4 regions of the Insulibacter thermoxylanivorax genome follow, and region 1 is predicted to be linked to each of the others. Evidence: riboswitches for the same ligand, from Rfam matches in the RefSeq annotation. Region 1 holds a riboswitch; each other region holds the start of a gene.
The links. A riboswitch is a leader RNA that binds a small molecule or an ion and turns the genes downstream of it on or off. The one in region 1 is predicted to bind thiamine pyrophosphate.
Positions count from the first base shown of each region.

Region 2: another riboswitch for thiamine pyrophosphate. It lies ahead of thiC (phosphomethylpyrimidine synthase ThiC); the one in region 1 lies ahead of PRECH8_RS04135 (ThiF family adenylyltransferase).
Region 3: another riboswitch for thiamine pyrophosphate. It lies ahead of tenA (thiaminase II); the one in region 1 lies ahead of PRECH8_RS04135 (ThiF family adenylyltransferase).
Region 4: another riboswitch for thiamine pyrophosphate. It lies ahead of PRECH8_RS06380 (ECF transporter S component); the one in region 1 lies ahead of PRECH8_RS04135 (ThiF family adenylyltransferase).

Region 1 covers NZ_BMAQ01000005.1:239,661-243,743, reverse strand. Annotated here, with positions in the region: gene PRECH8_RS04150 (thiazole synthase) at 1-221, opposite strand, end outside; gene thiS (sulfur carrier protein ThiS) at 225-422, opposite strand; gene thiE (thiamine phosphate synthase) at 419-1,054, opposite strand; gene PRECH8_RS04135 (ThiF family adenylyltransferase) at 1,174-2,238, opposite strand; TPP riboswitch at 2,353-2,461, opposite strand; gene PRECH8_RS04130 (SDR family oxidoreductase) at 2,621-3,442, opposite strand; gene PRECH8_RS04125 (glycoside hydrolase family 88/105 protein) at 3,529-4,083, opposite strand, start outside.
Region 2 covers NZ_BMAQ01000027.1:2,558-6,077, reverse strand. Annotated here, with positions in the region: partial or broken gene PRECH8_RS10230 (hypothetical protein) at 1-317, shown strand, start outside; gene thiC (phosphomethylpyrimidine synthase ThiC) at 652-2,373, opposite strand; TPP riboswitch at 2,525-2,639, opposite strand; gene PRECH8_RS14790 (hypothetical protein) at 2,787-2,855, opposite strand; gene PRECH8_RS10215 (LacI family DNA-binding transcriptional regulator) at 2,846-2,989, opposite strand; gene PRECH8_RS10210 (recombinase family protein) at 3,362-3,520, opposite strand, start outside.
Region 3 covers NZ_BMAQ01000004.1:47,701-51,783, forward strand. Annotated here, with positions in the region: gene PRECH8_RS02670 (SdpI family protein) at 1-607, shown strand, start outside; gene PRECH8_RS02675 (L-rhamnose mutarotase) at 727-1,050, opposite strand; TPP riboswitch at 1,246-1,349, shown strand; gene tenA (thiaminase II) at 1,527-2,192, shown strand; gene PRECH8_RS02685 (ABC transporter ATP-binding protein) at 2,353-4,083, opposite strand, start outside.
Region 4 covers NZ_BMAQ01000009.1:69,848-73,930, forward strand. Annotated here, with positions in the region: gene ctaD (cytochrome c oxidase subunit I) at 1-109, opposite strand, end outside; gene coxB (cytochrome c oxidase subunit II) at 184-1,167, opposite strand; TPP riboswitch at 1,735-1,839, shown strand; gene PRECH8_RS06380 (ECF transporter S component) at 2,052-2,633, shown strand; gene PRECH8_RS06385 (ABC transporter ATP-binding protein) at 2,636-4,083, shown strand, end outside.

The sequences.
Region 1 (4,083 bases):
TTGGGGAGGAACTGGAAGTTCTCCCGCTCCAGATGCTGCAGGATTGAGTCATCCTCAACGGCATCCAGATTCACGCGGCGGATTGCGAAGGTCAGCACCTCCGCCCCGGAGGCCTTGATCGCTTCTTGCTGCACGTAAGGATTTGGAAAAAGGCCCGTCCCCAGGAAGAATCGCGATTGTAACTTCTTGCCCGCTATGACCAATGCATCATCAGCTATCATGACTCAACCGCCTCCCACAAAGTGCACAATCTCGACTTTCATTCCTTCACGCAGTGCAACGTCGGACCAATCCTGCTTCTCAACGATCTGTCCGTCGATCTCCACGACGATCAACTTGTTATCGAGACCGAGCTCCTTCACCATGCTCTCCACAGTGCCGGCTTGAACCTCTCGGAGCTCACCGTTCACCGTTAATCTCACTGCTTATCCCCTCCCGTGTATGCTTCGATCTTACGGATAAAGGCCCGGCAGGTCTCCGCTGGATCCGGGCTTCCGACGATCTCGCTCACTGCACAGATGCGCCTTGCACCTGCCGCCAGCACGTCGTCCACGTTGTGCAGCTTGATGCCGCCGATCGCCACATAGGGGATCTTGATCTCCCGCTCCACCTGTTTGATGTACTCCGTCGTCACCGGCTTGGCATGTTCCTTGGTCTTGGTCGGGAAGATCGGGCCAACCCCGATATAATCCGCCCCCTCCGCCTCCGCCGCCCGCGCTTCCTCGATGCGGTGGGTGGAGATGCCGATGATCCGCTTGCCCATGAGCTTACGGGCTTCGCTGAGCGGCAGATCATCCTGCCCCAGATGCACGCCGTCCGCCTCGCAGGCCAAGGCGATGTCGATATGATCATTCACGATGAAGGTGACGTTGTACCGAGCTGTGAGCTCGCGCAGGGCATAAGCCTTCTCCAGGATCTCCCGCTTCGTCCCCTTCTTGTCCCGCAGCTGGACGATGTCGGCGCCGCCCTTGATCGCTTCCTCCATCACCTCCAACATACTGCGGCCGGGATGGTATTCCTCGCCGGTGATCGCATACAAGCGAAACTCCCGCATTCCCATTCCTCCTCTCTTGTTCACAGGTCCTTGCTGACACTTCCAGTCCTGCAATCCGACCTCTGCTATCTGATCCCTGCATGCCCATGTGCATCTCAGACTCATCGCTGCGCCTTAACTCACATTCCGATATAACGAGCATACAGCGTTCTCGCCCGCGCCGGTTCGCTCGTCCCTTGCACGAGTACACGCCCGTCGGGGAACAGGGTTAACCGTTCTCCTTCCGGCAGCTGCACCCGCATCAGGTAGGGATTCGCTGTCACCTTGCCGACGCGGCTCAGCCGCTCCTGCCAAACCTTAAGGTCCAAAGCTTGGCCGCCGGTGATCTGCACGGAATCACGGCCGCACATCGTTGTCACCTCTGCAGCCCGGCGAAGATCGAGCGCCGGATATTCCCCCTTGGCGCAGGTCGGGCAAGACTTGCTGGGCGCAGGAAACTTCAGCTCATAGAAGCGATTGTGCCAGACATCGAAGGTGAAGAGACTCCTGCGCACGGCATCCAGATTGCCCGTTAAGATCTTCAGCGCCTCTGCCGACTGATAGGAAGCAACGATATCGACGACGGGGGACAGCACGCCCACGGTATCGCAGGTTTCGCCGCCGGCGCTTCCGTCCTCCGGCAGCAAACAGCGAAAACAAGGCGTCCGCCCCGGTATGAAGGCCGCTGACATGCCGCGCGAGCTGACCACTCCGCCGTAAACATACGGGATCTTCGCACGGAAGGCGTAGTCGTTCATCAGGTACCTCGTCTGAAAATTATCCGTGCCGTCAAGGATGAGATCGACATCGGCGGCCAGCTCTTCGATATTCCGCGCCGTCACATCGGTGATCACCGGTTCGATGGTTACGCTTGAGTTGATCCGCACGAGCTTCCTGGCAGCCGCTTCCGCCTTCGGCAGGGCTTCACGCGCATCCTCCTCATCGAACAGCATCTGCCGCTGGAGATTGCTGAACTCCACATAGTCGCGGTCCGTGATGCGAACGAACCCCGTTCCCGCACGCACGAGATGGTTGGCTAAAACCGTGCCGAGGGCCCCCATGCCGACGATCAGCACGCGGCTTTGCGCAAGGCGCTCCTGACCCGCACGGCCGATCGGGGCGAATAAAATCTGCCGCGAATAGCGTTCTTCAACCGCTTCTTCCTGCTTGCGATGCTGCTGCAGATGATCCTCCTGCAAGCTCAACCCATCCCCTCCTTCCCTAGTCATCTCCATCATTGCCGTCTGCAGAGCATGGGGGTAAGATGGTACATGCCATCAAAAAAGCCGCTCCAACTAGGAGCGGCGCGACAGCAGACTTCAAGTCGAGCACCACTTTCCTACGCTGGCATCACCCAGATCAGGTTATAAGGGTATCAGGAGCACTATCCTTCTCTCAGCCGTTCTAACGGCTCCCCTAGTGGTTGAACCCATATGCAGTTGTTCCTATTCCTAACATACCCGCTATTGTGAGAATTGTCAACGCTGTCCCATATATCAAGCTGGCTGCCATGATCAAGTGTCGAAAAATTGACAAAAAAGGAAACCTTTGAACGACAAACGGCGGTCCAAAGGTTTCCTCTATCCATTACAACAATGACTCCGCACCATCGATATAGACTTCCGTCCCCGTGATATGGCTGGAATCCTCCGAAGCCAGGAACAACACGAGATCTGCCACCTGCTCCGGCTTGCCCGGACCGTGTTCTAAGGGCTGGCTGCCTTCCGGATACTTCACCGGGATCTGGATCTCCTTGACTTCCGGAGACTGGAAGGTATTCTCATCGATATTCGTCTCGATCGCTCCCGGGCAGATGACATTCACCCGGATGCGGTACCGGGCCAGCTCCAGGGCGGCCATCTTTGCAAAGGCAACCTGCCCCGCTTTGGAACTGCTGTAGGCGCTCATCCCAAAACTGTGGAATTTGCGGCTGCCGTTAATCGAGCTTGTGATGATGATGCTGCCCCCGTTCTCTTTCATGTGAGGGATCGCATACTTGACGACGAGGAAGGTTCCCTTGAGATTCGTGTTCAGCGTCTGATCCCAGTCCTCCGGCGTCAGCTCTTCGATCGGTGCGATGCGGCCGTTGATGCCCGCATTGGCGAAGACGATATCGATCTTCCCCCAGGTATCGAGCACAGCTTCCACCCCGAGGGCCACGCGGTCCGGATCCGAGATATCCACGTCCGCAGCGATCGCCTCGCCGCCGACAGCCACGATCTCGGAGGCGGCCTCTTCCGTGCGCTCATCCTTTAGATCCATAAGGCAGATCTTGGCGCCGTGCTCCGCTAATTTCTTCGCAGCAGCTCTGCCGATGCCGGAACCGGCGCCGGTGATGATCGCTACTTTGCCCTCCAGCTTCTTCTCAGACGTCTGTGCCGGCTTGTTCATCGTCATCGTGTGATTCATCATCGGTGCACCTCCGTTAGTAATCATGTATCGACATGACGGTACCCACGTTAGCATGCCCGATCTGAATCACGATCAACCGCTTCCTAAGCATTCAGGTCATGCATGGCAACACATGCCATGACGAAGGCGCCGACACCGTGCAGATCGTTCTCGCTGGTCGGACGGGTGACATAATTGGTGTAATCCCCCGCCGAGGTGCCGATGCAGATATCCGGCATGACGAAGCGTCCCTCATCATCGGTCCGCATGCGGTTCGTCAAGCCTTCATATCCCCTTTCCGCGACGCGGCGGAATTCATCGCCGACAATGCCCTGCTTCACGGCCCGTGCGATCGCGTAGACGAAGAGCGCCGAACACGACGTTTCGAGCCAATTGTCGCTGTGATCTCCCTTATCCACGACCTGATACCACAGGCCGCTTCTCTCATCTTGATAACGAACCAATGCCGTGAGGAAATCCCTTTGAACCTGGATCAACTCTGCGCGCCCTGCATGATCCTCCGGCAGCAGATCGATGAACTGGGACAGCGCCAGGCCGTACCAGCCGAGGGAACGGCCCCAGAACTCCGGCGAGCAGCCGGTCTCAGGATCCGCCCAAGGCATGCGCCGGCTCTCATCCCAAGCATGATAGAGCAGTCC
Region 2 (3,520 bases), on a different contig from region 1:
ATTTTCAAAAGCGAAGAAAGCTGACAACGCCACTAAAAATCATTGATTCGAGTACGTTGCCACTGAGTTTGACGAACCACAAATGGGCAGAGTTCCGAAAAACAAAATCGGACGTGAAGCTTCACTTGCGTCTTGTATTCATGGAAAAAGGACTTTCTTATCCCGACAAGGCCGTACTGACAAACGCAATCGAACATGATCGTGGTCAATTAGAGGTATTCATTGATGATCAGGAATGCCTGTACGTGTTCAATCGTGGATACTTAGATTATGAGCGATTTGACCGTATGACGGATGTGTTTTCGTTTTTCGCTAATTTTCCAGAAAAATAAAATCTGAAATTTCAAAACTTATTTATGCGACGCTAGTGATGAAATATATATAAAAAACTTAAAAGAAATGACAAAAGCAAAAATAAAAAGGCTAATTCATTACCCGATTTCCACCTGCAAAACGGGAGATGAATTAGCTATATATTTGACAATCCCCTTAATAATATAAAATCTCTATATAATGGCATTTGACACATTTACGCATAAACGGTGTCTCAAAAAATGAATGCTGGCAATTTTTTGAATATAGGCAATTTGCTGTTCCAATTTAAGAATTTTCTCCTTCAATTCGGCAATTTCCTTTTGCAATTCTTGAACATCATCGATAGAGAGAGATGCCATTTTCGACAAACTCCTTCGCTTTTTGTTTCATCCCTTCTTCCCTCACCGTTTTTTGCAGCTCATGTGAAATTTTCATCGAGCAAAACTTCGGCCCGCACATCGAACAAAAGTGCGCGACTTTCGCCCCTTCCGCCGGCAATGTTTCATCATGATATTCCCGAGCTCGATCTGGATCAAGCGAAAGGTTGAACTGATCGTTCCAACGAAACTCAAAGCGCGCTTTTGATAACGCGTCATCCCGCCGTTGCGCTCCCGGGTGCCCTTTTGCTAAATCGGCCGCGTGTGCTGCGATTTTATAAGCGATCACTCCTTCGCGCACATCATCTTTATTCGGCAGCCCTAAATGCTCTTTTGGCGTCACGTAACAAAGCATCGCCGTTCCGTACGCGCCAATGATCGCCGCTCCGATCGCGGATGTAATGTGGTCATATCCCGGCGCGATATCGGTCGTAAGCGGTCCTAATGTGTAAAACGGCGCACCTTTGCAAATTTCGATTTGCTTATCGACATTTTCCTTAATTTTATGCATCGGCACATGCCCTGGTCCTTCAATCATCACTTGCACATCATGCTTCCAAGCGATTTCTGTTAATTCTCCGAGCGTCTCCAATTCAGCAAACTGCGCTCCGTCATTCGCATCGGCAATCGAGCCTGGGCGCAGCCCGTCTCCAAGCGATACTGCAATATCGTACGTTTTCAAAATCTCGCATATTTCTTCAAAATGCGTGTATAAGAAGTTTTCTTCATGATGGGCTAAACACCATTGCGCCATAATCGAGCCGCCGCGCGAAACAATGCCAGTCGTTCGGTTTACCGTCATCGGTATGTAACGAAGCAGCACCCCCGCGTGAATCGTAAAATAGTCCACCCCTTGTTCCGCTTGTTCGATGAGCGTATCACGGTAAATTTCCCACGTTAAGTCTTCAACGACGCCGTTCACTTTTTCAAGCGCTTGATAAATCGGAACCGTCCCGACAGGCACAGGGGAATTGCGAATAATATATTCTCGTGTCGCATGAATGTGTTTTCCCGTTGATAAGTCCATAATCGTGTCTGCTCCCCAGCGCACCGCCCAAAGCATTTTTTCGACTTCTTCTTCAATGGATGATGTGACTGCAGAATTGCCAATATTCGCATTAATTTTTACATGAAAACGACTCCCAATAATCATCGGTTCACTTTCCGGATGGTTAATATTCGAAGGAATAATCGCTCTGCCTGCGGCAACTTCTTGACGCACGATTTCCGGATCTATATTTTCGCGAATCGCAACAAATTCCATCTCCGGCGTAATAATCCCTCTTTTTGCGTAATGCATTTGTGTTACAGTTTTTCCTTTTTTTGCTCGAAGCGGCTTTCTCTCGAAAGGCAGAGTAATCTCTGATTGCTTCTCATTACGGAATCCGTTATCTTCCGGTTTCACTGGACGCCCCTCGTATTCTTCAACGTCGCCCCTTTCTAAAATCCAACGTTTTCTTAGCGGCGGCAATCCTTTTTGAATGTCCGGCTGAAGATCAGGATCGGTGTAAGGACCGCTTGTGTCATACACACGAACTGGTTCATTTTCGATGATTCCTGTTTCTGTCTTTGTTGGACTTAACGTAATTTCTCTCATCGGAACACGAATATCCGGTCTTGAACCTTCGACATACACCTTTTTACTCGCAGGAAATTGCATGAAAGATTTGATGTTTTGCATGTAACTCCTCTCCCTTAAAATAATGATTTAGGATCTGAAGTTACACCAAAACGCGGGGCGGAGATAGGAGAATATATGCGGAAATAAAAATCGGGTTCTCTAAGAGAACCCGATGGAACGCAAATAGCGAAACGTACGCAACAAACGCATACACTCCCGCTATCTACTTCCCTACGCTGGTATAACCCAGATCAGGTTCAAAGGGTCAAAGAACTTAAGCGCGTTCTTTTCTCAGTCCAAGCTATTGGACTCCCCTAGTAGATAAGCGACAAACTTATTTAGTTTTTCCTTAATATTAACATACTTATAAAGCAAAGTAAATACGCTTCCTTATACGGTGAACCGTTTTAACATTGTTTGTATATTTTCTGCCATTTTGCTTAACGATGATGCCGATGAAACAATTTCCTCCATCATCTTGTTTGGTCAATCACCAATTCCTCTACAAGATTCTTTAAATATTCCAACCGCTCTACATCCACTCGAACCGTCGAACTTGCAAGACGCGTTCACGCGTCTCCTGCCTGATCCCCTCCGATTTGTTGTTTATAATCCTGGATACGGTGGTGACGGATACCCCTGATTTTTTAGCGATATCCTTAATCGTAACCTTCATGGCAAGCGGCACCCCTCCTTTAACGTCAACAATAAAAAGGATGTTTGATTTGGGATGTGAAACCGTTTTAGGAAAACGTTTTAGTAAAACGGTTTAGTAAAGCGTTTTCATGGTCTTATTTAAAGAGACAGGGTTCATCCCTGTCAACGCGTAAATATTGGAAATCAAGAATACATACAATCGATATCGATTCAACCGATACAAAGAAAATGTGCACAATACCTCGAATAACTCGCGGATCGCAGACGCTGTTGTTGTATCGCCAGCCAGGGTTCCACCTCCGGAAAATCCCCCACATGTTGCCGAATTTTTAAGGATGTTGCGGCTTGTGGTGCATTTTATCCACATTGTAGACCTTGAATCGGCCTTGCGTCAGATCGCCCGTATAATGCGTTTTTTCAGAATGATCCCCGCCGCCGACTCATGCCAGATGCTGCCTTCGTTCTTCACTCCGAGAACCTGACGCGGAGTCAGTACGCCTTGCTCTGTCAGGTAGTTTTCAATCTTCTGACAGTCCCAATTTTTGTTGAG
Region 3 (4,083 bases), on a different contig from region 1:
GATCATCAGCCTGCTTGCTTATGACCGTCTGCCCGATCAGATGCCCATCCACTGGAACATCCACGGCGAAGCTGACCGCTATGCCTCCAAACCTGTCGCCTTATTCCTGATGCCGGCGGTGATGTTAGGTGTCTTCCTGCTGATGAAGCTGGCGCCGATCATCGATCCGAAGCGCGCCAGTCTGCAGAAAAACCTTCGCGATATCGACGCCATTAACGTTATCACGCTGCTCATCCTGCTGGTCGTACACGGCGTGACGATTCTCAGCGGCATGGGCGCAGAGATCAACATCGCAGCGTTGGCACCGATCATCGCGGGCTCACTCTTCGTCTTCGTCGGCAACCTGCTGCCCCGTTTCAGGCACAACTACTCCTTCGGTTTGCGGACACCGTGGACATTGGCCAACGAAGACGTGTGGCGGCGAAGCAATTTAATCGGCGGACGATTGATGTTCTTCGGCGGGCTCATCATGATCCTCAGCGCCTTTCTGCCGACAACCTGGAAGATGATCGTATTCTTCGCAGTGCTCGCCGTCAATCTAGCCGTGCCGATCATCATCTCTTATCTCTTCTTTAGGAAGTACGGTTCCAGCAATGGATCGGCTTAGGATTGCTTCTGGCAGATCTGCCCACCTATCCAGTGCGCGGCAGGCCTGGTCGACGGACGTAACGTCTCCCAGGCCTGCGATGCTTTAGCTCCTGCCAGGCATATGAATGACCGCATGAATTACTTCAGATAGAACACTTCACGCAGCGGCGTCGGCGTCCCCTTGCTGTGGTCGAAGGAACCCTCCACCATCTTAGAGGTGATGGCGTCCCAGCGCCGGCACGCCTTGCTTTGCGCGATGTACGCGAAGGCAGCCTCGACATCATCGCATTCGAAAACATAGAAGAACTGATTGCCGTTCTGGAAGATCGAATAATTGCGAATCCCGGCCTTGCTGTGTTCTTCCAAGACCTCCGGCCATGGATTGAGATGCATCTCCACATACTCGTCTAAGTATTCCGGCTTCACTTTCCAAGTCCATGCGAATTTGTTGCTCTTGTTCATCCCTGTTTCCTCCCTCTGCCAGATCTCGCTCAGCATCTTGCTGAATCCTCTTAATTAAACCGCTTACATTCCCTATTATAGAACAAAGTAACCGGCTTCGGACATGAATCTTCTCAGCCCGATTCCGCTATATCCCAGCTCAACCCTTTACTAACCCCCCCCCAATCATCTACAATACAGGTAACCGAAGAAGAAGCGTTCCGCTAGGGGTGCCGTTACGGCTGAGACAAGGAGCTATCCTTGATCCCTTTGAACCTGATCTGGTTAGTACCAGCGTAGGGAAGTGGAGCTGACTTAGGGCTTAATGCGTGCTGCAGGGTCCAGCTGATGAAAGCCAATGATCTGGATCCCTGTGCACCTTTGGGAGATGGTCTTGTATCTCTGCATCATCGCTTCATCTCGTCTGCCCGCTGTCAAGTCGCTCCATAGGAGCGGCTTTTTCTATTGGTTAATAAACTGATAGGAGGAATGGTGTGATGAGTTTCAGCGAACAACTGAAGCAGGATGCCCAGGAGATCTTGGAGGTGACTTATCAGCATCCCTTCGTGCAGGGAATCGCGCGTGGAGATCTCTGCGCGGAGCAGCTGATTCACTATGTCAAACAGGATCATGCTTATCTGAATGCGATGATCCAAGCGCGCGGCATGGCCATCGCGAAGAGCGATAATCGCGAGGATATGGAGATGTTCCATAAGAGCATCGCCTATGTCTTGTATGATGAAGGGCGTGCCCATGAGAATCTATGCAGAGTAGCGGGGGTGGATTATGCCGATCTGCAAGGCTTCCCGCTTACGCCTTCGGCCCACCACTATGTCAGTCATATGCTCGCCGCAGCCGCGACGGGAACCGTCGCCGATATCATCGCCGCCACCCTGCCCTGTCCATGGGTATATGATGAGATCGGGCGCAGGCTGGTACGCGAGATCAATCCCGATCCGTCCCATCCTTTCTATGATTGGATCATGATCTACGGCAATGATACGAGCGGCGCCATCGACAGGTACTTTGCCCGGCTTGATCAGTTAGCGGCAGAAACATCGGAAGCAGCGAGAGAGCGCATGCGCGATCTCTTCCTCACCAGCTGCAAGATGGAATACAATTTCTTCGACATGGCTTACCGCTTAGAAGAGTGGCCTGTCTAACCATCAGCCCTTATACAGCCCTTATACTTAACCTGTTCTAACACTTAGCTGTACGCAGACAAGGAAAGCTGCATCTTCTTGCGAAGATGCAGCTTTCTTCATGTCCGGGTGCAGAACGTCCGTTACCGTTCAGTCGTCTATCCTTATATCGTTTTAGTTCTTATATCGCCTGCCGCTGGGACTTCGCCGTGAATTGACTGTTATACAGCTCGGCATAGAAGCCGCCTTGCTGAAGCAGTTCGTCGTGGGTGCCCTGCTCGATGATCCGCCCTTTGTTCATGACGAGGATTCGATCGGCGCTGCGGATCGTCGACAACCGGTGTGCGATGACGAAGCTGGTGCGTCCTTTCATCAGAGTCTCCATCGCCCGCTGGATATAGATCTCCGTCCGCGTATCGACGCTGCTCGTCGCTTCGTCCAGGATCAGGATGCGCGGATCAGCGAGGATCGCTCTGGCAATCGTGAGCAGCTGCTTCTGCCCCTGTGAGATATTCGAGGCCTCTTCATTCAGCACCGTATCGTAGCCGTCCGGCAGCGTGCGGATGAAATGGTCCGCATGGGCGGCGACTGCTGCCTGGATCACCTCTTCCTCGCTTGCCCCTTCGCGGCCGTAGGCGATATTATCGCGAATGGTGCCGTTGAACAGCCAGGTATCCTGCAGCACCATGCCGAACACGCTGCGATACGAACCTCGGTCATACTCGCGAATATCCCTTCCGTCGATCGTGATCCGACCGCCGCTGACATCGTAGAACCGCATCAGCAGGTTGACGATCGTCGTCTTGCCCGCTCCTGTAGGCCCTACGATGGCTATGGTCTGACCCGGCTGCACATCGAAGCTCAGATCCTCCATCAGCACGTCGTCCGGCTTGTAACCAAAGCGCACGTTCTGGAAGGAAACCGCCCCTTTCACGGCATTCTTATCAAGGATCGAAGTCTTCCTGCCGGCAGCAGCATCCGCAGCTTGCTCCTCTTCCTCATCCAGCAGCTCAAAGACCCGTTCCGCCGAAGCGATCGCCGATTGGATGACGTTGGCGATATTTGCAGCCTGAGTAATCGGCTGGGAGAATTGGCGGGCATATTGGATGAAAGCCTGAACATCGCCGATGGCGATCCTGCCCCAGAACACCTGCAGTCCGCCGACGACGCTGATCAAGACATAGCTGATATTCCCGATGAAACCCATCAGAGGCATGATGATCCCGGAGATGAACTGGGCTTTCCAACCGTATTCATACAACTGCTCGTTGATTTCATCAAAGCGCTCGATGGATCTCTGCTCCCGGCCGAATACCTTGATGATCTGCTGCCCGGCATACATCTCCTCCACATGACCGTTCAGCTCGCCCAAGGATCGCTGCTGTCCCATGAAGTACCCCTGGGACCGCTTCGCGATCACCATCGTCACCACGGCGCTGAGCGGCAGCGTAAGCAGGCAGACCAGCGTCAGCCACGGGCTGATCACCAGCATCATGATGACGACCCCGATGATCGTGATCAGGGAAGTGATCAACTGCGTCACGCTTTGCTGCAAGGTATTGCTGATATTGTCGACGTCATTGGTGATCCGGCTCAGCGTCTCGCCATGCGTTCGCGAATCGAAGTACCGAAGCGGCAGACGGGACAGCTTCTGGTTGACCTGTTGCCGCATCTCATAGACGGTCCGTTGCGTGATTCCGGCCATGAGGTACTGCTGCAGATAAGCAAAAATAGAGCTCAACACATACAGGGCGATCAAGATCATCAGAATCTTCGCCAGATAACCAAAGTCAATCCACGCCTCTTCTGCTCCGCCGAACCGGGCTTTCACTCCTTCGAAGAGCGAAGTCGTCGCAAGACCCATGATCTTCGGCGATAGGATGGTGAACAGCGTGCTGAGCACCGCCATGAG
Region 4 (4,083 bases), on a different contig from region 1:
GGATGCGGAACAAGATCGCTTCCAGACCGGCGAGCAGAAAGAATACGCCCCCCGTGACTAAGTACAGGATACCGATCTTCTTATGATCGACGGTTGTGATCCAGTCCATGATTCCCGAATAGCGTTTCTTACGTCCAAGTGCTTGTGCATGAGCCACCGATACATACCTCCTTCGTCACTGGATTAATGCAAGCTCTGCAAGTATTTGACGATCTCATCGATCTCTTCCCTTGTCAGAACATCTTTGAATCCCGGCATCAAGACGCCTGGTTTCACATCTTCCGGAGTTTCGATCCATTTCACCAGGTTCTCCGCATCATTTTCCAACCAGCCCGCAATGAACATGCGATCGGCAAAACCATTCAGGTTAGGGCCCATGGAAGGCATGCCCGGATCGATTGCATGGCAGCTCAAGCACTTGGCTTCGAAGAGTTCTGCCCCAAGTTCCGTCTCTACCGTCACTTCAGCCGGAGTTAACATTTTCTGCACCCAGGCATCATATTCCGGTTGCTCCAAGGCGATGACCTTGAAGTCCATCAAAGCATGACCTTGCCCGCAAAGCTCTGCGCATTTTCCTTTATATGTACCCGGATAGCTCGCCTCTAAAGCAAGATAGTTCACGTTCCTTCCGCCGACGTTGGTATCTTTCTTCCCGCCAAGCTCCGGCACCCAGAAGGAGTGCTGCACATCCGTCGAGGACAATTCGAAGACAACCTTCTTGCCGACAGGGATATAGACTTCCTGAGCGGTTACGATCCCCTCTTCCGGATAGGTGAACTCCCACCAGAACTGCTTAGCGACGACTTGGATCACCATATCGCCTTCCGTCGCTTTCGCTTCTTGCTCCAGGTTGAATGTCAGTGCAACGGTTGGAACCGCCATGATAAAGAGCAGCACGATCGGGATGATCGTCCATGTCGCCTCAAGCTTGTGGCTTCCTTCGATCTGCTCAGGGATCTCATCTCCCGGCTTCCTGCGGTAACGGATGATCACCCAGAAGAACAAGACGAAGACCACGACCAATACCAAAGTCATAACACCCAAAGACAGCAGGATCAAATCCAGCTGCTTCTCAGCAACAGGTCCTTTAGGATCCAATGCTCCTTCTACGCTGCATCCCGTCAGCAGCAGCATCATCATGGCCGTCAACGGGATTAGACGTTTCATCCAACGCTTCACCATTCATCAACCTCTTTTCCGCATTAATGACATAATTGCTCAGGATGGACGACGAACGATGCAGTTCGTCAAAACAGACAAATAACTGCCTTTGAAGGCAGTTTTCCCCTAATGCGTTGCAACCCCTATCATCATTGAACATGGCTAACAAGCTTAATCACCGGGTATCAATATGTACTTCGTACAGCCTTGGATTCCCAATCGATGAGCTTGCTACGAAACCGCAGCCCGACGAAAGCGGAACGAAATCTCCCTTAATTCCTCTTTCTCTCTTGAAAGGGCTCACTCGCCCATAATCACTAATAATATAACTTTGCCCCTTCTAATTTGTCAATGTTCGTACACATCTTTCACAAAATGTTCGCAAAGATAGTGACTGCTATCATTTTAACATCATTAACAATTGACTTAGATTGTCTTTATTGTATATTTTCCACCCATTTAGCCATTTGCATGCGGATGTCATTGATTTTTGTTTCATTAATCTTGTATTGCAGAGCATAGCGGGCAGTATAGAAATATGTTGACAACTCGCTTGTAAATGTTAATATGAAAATGAAACACTGGGGGAGCTGAGAAGCTGAGATTGGACGGCGCCGTCCTAAACCCTTTGAACCTGAACTGGGTAATACCAGCGAAGGGAAGTGGACATATGAGAATGATCTAGGCTTTGCAGATCTGCTTACAGATCTGATCAACCGCACGGATGTCGAGCAGATCCTGCAGCGCCTGGCTTTTCTATGTATTCCGCTCCCTGCTTGGGCAGCGGTTTTTTTGTGCCGCATGCCTTGGTTCACCTGGAACCGGCTCAGTGATTTCCGGTGTTGATCACAATTTCAAAGGAGTGGAATCCATTGAGTCAAACAGTACAAATATCTAGAAAATTGCGTCTTGCTGACATTCTTGTGACAATTGTCATTGCAATTGTTTTTGGAGTTGTCTATAAGTTGTGGTCTCCTGTCTACTATGCCGTTAAACCGTTTGGCTTGCAATTGGATCAGCTGGTATACGGCATGTATTTCATCGCTTCCACGGTTGCCTATCTCATCGTGCGCAAACCGGGTGTTGCCTTGCTGGCAGAAGTGGGAGCGGCCTCCGCTGAGTTCGTAACAGGTTCCGAATGGGGACTCACTGTACTCATGTCCGGCGTCCTGCAAGGCCTGTTCGCTGAACTGGTATTCGCCGCCTTCCGCTACCGCAAGTTTACGCTGGGCGTGACCTGCCTTGCAGCGATCGCCGCATCGATCGCTTCCTTCATCATGGACCTCTACTTCAGCTACATCGATGATCTTGCGCTGTGGAACCTGACGGTGTTGATCACGGCTCGAACGGTCGGATCGATCATCATCGCCGGCGGATTCGCTTATTACTTGGTCAAGGCACTCGAGCTTACAGGGGTCACTAATCTCGTCCGTCCTGTGTCTCAGTCGGACTATGATGCACTGGAGCGATAACGATGATCGCTGCACAGGTAACCAATCTTCGGTTAAAGTTCCCGGGACGGGATGAACTCCAGTTCCGGGATCTGTCTCTGACCATTCACCAAGGCGAGAAAGTCCTGCTCCTGGGTCCGAGCGGATGCGGCAAGTCAACACTGCTGCAAGTGCTGACAGGTCTCATCCCGGGCTCGCTGGAAGTCCCGGTAAAGGCGGATGAGATCACGATTCCCGAGCGCTGGGGCTTTGTCTTCCAAGATCCGGATACACAGTTCTGTATGCCCTATGTCGATGAAGAGATCGCCTTTGTCCTGGAGAACTTGCAAGTGCCGCACGAACAGATGCCCGATATGATCGATGCCTATCTGCAGCTCGTCGGGCTTCATCTGACGGACCGGCACACGCCGATCCAGTCACTCTCGCAGGGCATGAAGCAGCGCCTGGCGATTGCCAGCGTACTTGCCCTGCAGCCGGATGTGCTGCTGCTCGATGAACCAACCGCCCTGCTCGATCCGGAAGGCACCGAGCAGGTGTGGCGGACGATCAAGAACATCAGCCGCGGCAAAACACTGATCATCGTTGAGCATAAGATCGATCAGATCCTCGATCTCATCGACCGCATCGTGCTCTTCAACGACCGGGGACAGATCATCGCCGACGGTCCGCGGGATGAGATCTTCGAACAATATCGATCAGCCTTCCTCGAATACGGCATCTGGTATCCCGGCGTCTGGGAAGATTATATGGCCCAAGCGGACAGGGTCCATACCGCAGCAAGGCAGGCACAGACGACGAAGGATGGCCGGGAAGATGCCGAGCCGAAGATCGAGCTCCAAAGATTCCAAGCCTATCGCGGCAGAAGGTGTGTAACGGAAGTGAATGCGGCACAGCTCCATGCCGGCGAGTGGGTGACGATCGTCGGGCATAACGGAGCAGGCAAGAGCACGCTGCTCCTTGCGCTCATGCAGTTAGTTAAGACGAAGGGCTGTTACAAGCTCATGGGCCGCCCTGCCGATGAGATCCGCAATCTGGCCGATCATCTCGCCTTCGTGTTCCAGAATCCGGAATTCCAATTCGTCACCAACCGAACTTGGGATGAGATCGCTTATACTCTTCGGCAGAGCGGGGAAAGTGAAGAAGCAATCGCTCCCAAGGTGGAACAGCTGCTGGAACAGTTCGATCTCACCGCTCATCAGGAGCAGCATCCTTATCAGTTGTCCATGGGACAGAAGCGCAGGCTGAGTGTGGCCTCAGCGGTGGTGAAGGAGCAGCCGATCCTCTTGCTCGATGAACCAACCTTCGGCCAGGATGCCCGCAACACCTTCGCCATCCTGGACATATTGGAATCCTGGCGCCTTGCCGGCAGTACGATCCTCATGGTCACCCATGATCTTCAGATCGTCCGCCATTACGCCACTCAGGTATGGCATGTGCAGGACGGCCGGGCGGAGATCTACAGAGATCCAGC